DNA from 2 places in the Priestia sp. SIMBA_032 genome. Region 2 is predicted to be linked to the other one. Evidence: a T-box and tRNA genes for the amino acid it is inferred to sense, from the RefSeq annotation. Region 2 holds a T-box; the other holds one or more tRNA genes.
What was found. A T-box is a leader RNA that pairs with one kind of tRNA and senses whether it is charged. The one in region 2 lies ahead of ileS (isoleucine--tRNA ligase), so its partner is inferred to be a tRNA-Ile.
Positions count from the first base shown of each region.

Region 1: it encodes a tRNA-Ile, which carries the amino acid that the T-box ahead of ileS (isoleucine--tRNA ligase) is inferred to sense. The anticodon was not compared.

Region 1 covers NZ_JAWRXD010000002.1:373,648-377,062, forward strand. The annotation lists gene SB717_RS07835 (DUF1189 domain-containing protein) at 77-868, opposite strand; gene SB717_RS07840 (DUF456 domain-containing protein) at 1,211-1,696, shown strand; tRNA gene SB717_RS07845 (tRNA-Asn) at 1,759-1,833, shown strand; tRNA gene SB717_RS07850 (tRNA-Met) at 1,835-1,908, shown strand; tRNA gene SB717_RS07855 (tRNA-Asn) at 1,949-2,023, shown strand; tRNA gene SB717_RS07860 (tRNA-Ile) at 2,027-2,103, shown strand; tRNA gene SB717_RS07865 (tRNA-Ser) at 2,115-2,207, shown strand; gene sodA (superoxide dismutase SodA) at 2,405-3,013, shown strand; gene SB717_RS07875 (MFS transporter) at 3,143-3,415, shown strand, end outside.
Region 2 covers NZ_JAWRXD010000002.1:612,379-615,793, reverse strand. The annotation lists gene ileS (isoleucine--tRNA ligase) at 1-1,490, opposite strand, end outside; T-box leader at 1,561-1,781, opposite strand; gene SB717_RS09135 (DivIVA domain-containing protein) at 1,851-2,345, opposite strand; gene SB717_RS09130 (YlmH family RNA-binding protein) at 2,430-3,203, opposite strand; gene SB717_RS09125 (YggT family protein) at 3,254-3,415, opposite strand, start outside.

The DNA.
Region 1 (3,415 bases), 240 kb from region 2:
CCATATCAATAAAAAAATCCGAACGAGTTGAATTCTCTATCAAGAATCTAGAGTCCTCGTTTGGATTTTCCTTCAACTAAAATACGTTTGTCCCAGCCTCTTTATTAGGTTTTACCTTTTTTCTTACAGGAACCCTTGTGACGAGCAATAAGTAAATGAAGAACGTTCCTATCCAGTAAAGAGAGCTGTGCGTTGCTAGAGACAAAGAAAAAGCTTCAAAAAGCGTATAAATCATTGTGAAGGTTACCGTACTATAAGCGCTCAGTGCCCATAGCTGCTTGAAAGGAATCTGCTTTTTGGTAATGAGTCCGATCAGCTTTCCAAGATAAGCAAGGCAGGTAATAGAAAGGAAGTTTAGTCCAGCTGTTAATACGTAAAGTAAAAGCATAGCGATAGGGACAAGTATGTATAAAGAAAATTTTTGTTCGTGCAGCAAGTTTAACAGTTCATTTTTATCTTTATGATGCCAGTTTAGCAACTCATATGAATACGTTTGTGTTTGTGAATTAGTCGTGATATATATTCCATCTTTTAAAAAACCAATTGCATGAGCAGGGGAATGAAACCGTTCAATAGACTGTGAGGGGTTTAAGATAAAAGCGGTACCGTTTACTTTTTTTGTGAAAGGTTGACTTGACGTAAGCTGTGAATTTGAAATAGCAAAAGAAGAAACAGATTTCGGGAGATCTGTAGTAGCTATATGATAGCCGTTTACAATCGTCAAAGCCATAAAGAAAAATGTAGGCAGCAAAGAAATGAATGTTAAAAACAGTACAAAGCCAATTGTTTTATTCGTATGCTCAAAGCGAAGCGACCTTATTTTTTGGAAGGAAGTAAAACTCCATGCCATCTTTTTCAGCATGCTCATTGTAAAGCCTCCTATTATCGAAAATTCTGATTATAACCTATTTTATAGCGAAAATTTAAGGTTTACAATAGATTTTAGAAACCGTTACCAATTACAAGAATGCGATGGAGCGCTTTGTCAAAAGCATATCTTTATATGTACAGATTTTGCTGGCATTGTTTTTGGAGATATTACCGGCAGCTTGAGGACCGTTCTGTTAATATTGCAGTGGTACACTCGAAAATCGTTATCTGAAGACGTATTTTAAAGTAAAATAAAGGAAGGTCTCGTGGTGCAAGCTCTTTCTTTATAGGAGTGGTTATTGTATGATAAATAGTAATAATAAAAAGGATAGGTGCGGGCATGGCTATTTTATGTTGGGCATTAATTATCATTAGCTTTGTTGTATCGTTTGTTGGGTTGGTTTATCCCATCATCCCAAGCGTGCTATTTGTAGCTCTAGGATTTGTTATATACGGTTTATTTTATGATTTTAGCTCCTATAGCTGGTTATTTTGGTTGATACAAGGATTGTTAGTTGTCGCACTTTTTTTAGCAGACTATATAGCTAATATTATTGGTGTGAAAAAATTCGGAGGCACTAAAGCAGGCGTTTGGGGAAGTACAGTTGGGCTGCTTGTGGGTCCGTTTGTTATTCCGGGATTTGGAATTATTTTAGGGCCGTTTATTGGAGCGATTGTAGGAGAACTGATTGTTCATCGGACCACAATTAGCAACGCAGTAAAAATTGGAGTAGGTTCGGTTATTGGCTTTTTTAGTGGCGCTATCTCTAAAGGATTTATTCAACTGCTGATGATTGCCTATTTTTTATATGCTGTTTTAAAATAATGTATTGACTTTAGACTAGAAACATGTTAAATTTTTAATGTCGCTAGTAAATGTTATATTGTTCCACAGTAGCTCAGTGGTAGAGCTATCGGCTGTTAACCGATCGGTCGTAGGTTCGAGTCCTACCTGTGGAGCCATGGCGGTGTAGCTCAGCTGGCTAGAGCGTACGGTTCATACCCGTGAGGTCGGGGGTTCGATCCCCTCCGCCGCTATTTTCCACTTTACATTTGTGACATACATAATTCATATTGTTCCACAGTAGCTCAGTGGTAGAGCTATCGGCTGTTAACCGATCGGTCGTAGGTTCGAGTCCTACCTGTGGAGCCATGTGGACCCTTAGCTCAGCTGGTTAGAGCAGACGGCTCATAACCGTCCGGTCGCAGGTTCGAGTCCTGCAGGGTCCACCATTTATAGGGTTGGAGGAATACCCAAGTCCGGCTGAAGGGATCGGTCTTGAAAACCGACAGGGGTGTTAAAGCCCGCGGGGGTTCGAATCCCTCTTCCTCCGCCATACTATTGTCTATTCAAAGCTTCTTTTGAGAAAAAGAAGCTTTTTTTATGTTTAAAAGAATAGCGAATGGGAATTAGGTAAATATAAATCATGGATTAGGTACTTTTTATTTGAAACAGTAGGGTAAATTTGCTAATCTAGACGTATATGGTGCTTTTGCGCCAAAATGCTTACATATTTTGAAGGAGGAATTATTCATGGCTTACAAATTACCAGAACTACCTTATGCATACGATGCACTGGAACCACATATCGACAAAGAAACAATGAATATTCACCACACAAAACATCACAACACATATGTTACAAACCTAAACGCTGCTGTTGAAGGCAAAGCGGATTTAGAAAGCAAAAGTATTGAAGAGTTAATTTCAAACTTAGATGCTGTTCCTGAAGATATCCGTACAGCAGTACGTAATAACGGTGGCGGTCATGCCAACCACTCATTATTTTGGACAATCCTTTGCCCTAACGGCGGCGGTGCTCCAACTGGTGAATTAGCAGACGCTATCGCTAACAAATTCGGTAGCTTTGATCAATTCAAAGAAGAATTTGCAAATGCAGCTAAAACTCGCTTCGGTTCTGGCTGGGCTTGGTTAGTTGTAAACAACGGCGAATTAGAAGTAACAAGCACACCAAACCAAGATAGCCCATTAATGGAAGGCAAAACGCCAATTCTTGGTCTAGACGTTTGGGAGCACGCTTACTACTTAAATTATCAAAACCGCCGTCCAGATTACATTTCAGCATTCTTTAATGTTGTAAAATGGGACGAAGTTGCTAAGCGTTACGACGCTGCAAAATAAGTTGAAGACGTATTTAAGAGCCAGTAAAGTAATTATTACCTTTACTGGCTTTTTTGTTTTCCAATTCTTTTACATATCTCCTTTTCTTTTTCACACACTAGGTGTAGAAGAGAAAAGGAGTTTTTTGATATGCCTTTATTAAAAAAAGTAGTTGGAGATGTAGAAGTTAGTAAAGATTTACTTTTGCTTTTAATTATAGGCGGTCTTTATGCCTTGGCTATTTCAATTTCCAATTCGTTTGTTAACATTTATCTGTGGAAACAATCAGGCGAATTTTCGGATCTCGCTATTTATAATTTAGCGGTAGTGGTGCTTCAGCCGCTTACGTTTATTTTAGCAGGTAAATGGGCCAAACGAATTGACCGAGTTGTGGTTTTAAGGTTAGGAGTATCTTTTTTAGCT
Region 2 (3,415 bases):
CGCTCAAACCATACGTTTGATCCATGTTCTCTGAATAGATTTGATACGTGTTCAATTGTCTCGTCCGTAATGATTGGCTCATCATTTTCAGCATAAAATACTGGAATCGGAACGCCCCATGCACGTTGACGGGAAATACACCAGTCTCCGCGGTCACGTACCATGTTATAAAGTCTCGTTTCACCCCAAGTAGGCACCCATTCTGTTTTTTCTACTGCTTTTAATAAATCTTCACGGAAATCTTTAATAGACGCAAACCACTGTGCTGTTGCACGGAAAATTGTTGGTTTCTTTGTACGCCAGTCATGTGGATATGAGTGGGTAATGAAACTTAATTTTAACAGCGCGCCTTCTTCTTCTAGTTTGTCTGTAATCGGCTTATTCGCTTTATCATAGAATAATCCTTCAAATCCTGGTGCTTCATTCGTCATATGACCCTTACTATCAACTGGACAAAGAACTTCCAAACCGTATTTTTGACCAACGATAAAGTCGTCTTCCCCGTGTCCCGGTGCTGTATGAACACAGCCAGTACCAGCATCAGTTGTTACGTGATCGCCAAGAACAACTAAAGAATCACGCTTGTAGATTGGATGTTCAGCTACCACGCGTTCAAGTTCTGAACCTTTTACTGTACGAAGTGTCTTATAGTCAGCCCATTCAATTTCTTTAGCAACAGTTTCAATAAGTTCAGTTGCTACTACATATTTTGCTCCATCTGCTTCAACTACGCTGTACTGAAGCTCAGGATTGACAGCAATTCCTTGGTTAGCTGGCATTGTCCACGGTGTTGTCGTCCAAATGATGAATTTTTCATCTTGTTCAAGCACACCTTTACCATCTTTCACATTAAATGCTACGTAAATAGAAGCTGAACGCTTGTCATAGTATTCAATTTCCGCTTCTGCTAAAGCAGATTCACTTGAAGGGGACCAGTACACAGGTTTTAATCCTTTGTAGATATAGCCTTTTTTCGCCATATCGCCAAATACTTTGATTTGCTGCGCTTCGTACTGTGGCTGAAGCGTTACATATGGATTATCCCAATCTCCGCGTACACCTAAACGCTTGAACTGTTCGCGCTGGCCGTTTACTTGTTCCCAAGCATACTGTTCGCAAAGCTTACGGAACTCAGCTACCGTCATTTCTTTGCGGTTTACTTTTTTATTTTTTGTTAAAGCTGTTTCAATTGGCAAGCCGTGTGTATCCCAGCCTGGTACATAAGGTGCGCAGAAGCCTGACATCGACTTATAGCGAACGATAAAATCTTTTAAAATTTTATTTAAGGCATGTCCCATGTGAATATCGCCATTCGCATATGGAGGTCCATCATGCAGGACGAATAGCGGACGGCCTTCCGTACGTTTTTGTACTTTTTCATAAATGTTCATTTCAGCCCACTGTTCTTGCATTTTAGGCTCGCGGTTCGGTAAATTTCCACGCATTGGAAATTCAGTTTTTGGCATCAATAATGTATCTTTATATTCCATGTTTTACCCTCCAAAAAAAACGTAAATTTCATATCTTTTTGCACCATAACAAAAAGACCTCCTCATCCCAAAAAGGGACGAGAAGGCCTCCCGCGGTACCACCCTAGTAGATTTGCTGCACGCAAATCCTCTTTGCATTCGTAACGTGAATAAATCGCCACTGCTTACTATCATCGGTTCAGCAATGGTACTCTAGGGTGATTTTCACTTTTTTGTTTGTTATCGAGCTCGCACCATCCTCGATTCGCTTTGACAAACTAAAAAAGCTACTGTCCCTGTCTCCGTACTGTTTGATATGAAATTTCATCTGTTACCAAATTATATGACAACAAAACGTGAGAAGTCAAGATGATGTCTTGACTAGTCAATTTTTTCTTCTAGCGCTGGCATCTCATAATCCATCAACTGATCCCAATCGTCGCTGTTTAACATTTCAAGCTGGGCTTCGATTAACATTTTGAAACGAGTTCTAAATACTTTAGACTGCTTTTTCGTCTCCTCAATGTCCATCGCAATTTTACGAGACTTAGACAGTGCTTCATTAATAATACGGTCCGCATTTTTTTCTGCTTCTTTTATAATGAGCTTCGCTTCTTTTTCGGCGTTTCGCTTCACATCTTCCGCTGCTTCTTGAGCAATTAAAATTGATTTATTTAACGTTTCTTCGATGTTAGTAAAATGTCCAAGACGATCTGTTAATTCAGATACTCTTCCTTCTAACTCCTTTTTATCACGCATTACCAGCTCATAGTCTTTAATTACTTGGTCAAGAAACTCATTTACTTCATCTTCATCATATCCGCGAAATCCGCGATTAAACTCTTTGTTATGAATATCCAAAGGGGTTAAAGGCATCTAGGCCACCTCCGTGTTGTCTCATTACATTATTAGTAATGGTTTATTCGACATATTTTTAAAATTTCCTGCTAGTAGATTTCTTTATTTCTGCTTTCCTACAACAATTCGCCATTTTTCTTTTTTAGTTTTGCCTTCAAGTGAAACAATACGACTTCTGCCGTGACCACGAAGCGACAAAACATCACCTTCATGACATTCAAAAGAAGGCTGTTCAATGACTTTAAAATTTACTTTTACCGCTCCATTTGCAATAAACGGCTGGACTTTTTGTCTTGATAAATTGTGAATGGTCGACAGCAAAACATCAAGCCTCATTGAAGAAACTGTATAAACGTGTTCAATCAGCTCTTCTTTTACCACATGAAGCTGCTCTCTTTGAATAGAAGAAAGTGAAACTTTGGCTTTTCCAATTGATGTTAAATTCATCTCAATATAAGAAGAAATTTCCTCCGCGGCTACAAGCTGAATATCGTCTCCCGCGACCAAAATATCGCCAAATTTTGAACGGCGCAGTCCTAAAGACATCGCCGAACCAAGAACTTGAGGATGTTCAATCGTCACAAACTTTTTAGGATAATTCAGTTCGTACATATGCAACTGAAAATCTTCGCTTTCAGGCACATAGTAATCCGGATATAGCAGCGCACGCTTGCGTTCAGCAAACGGTTGTCCACCATCAAAGGAAACTTGAACCTCTCCTTCAGTCCCGACAATAGCCGTCACAACCTGCTGCTCTCTTGGATCTAAAAAATCCGTTAATTTTGGGCTGTATTGATGTAGGACATCTTCTTTCCATTGAAGAACCTGGTCAATAAATCCATGTTCTTCTTGCCTAAAATGTTCATAAATAGACATATTATTACTCCTACTATTGGTATGTAAAAAAGGAATCCAGCGATTCCTTTTTAAATAAATCCAACCATACTGTGAAGTGAACGTACACCTGCTTGCGCAAATCGTAGTAAAAAGATTGCAACAAGAGGTGAGATATCAATCATGCCAATAGGCGGAATGATTTTACGAAAAGGCTCTAAGTAAGGTTCACAAATACTGCCAAGCAACTGACC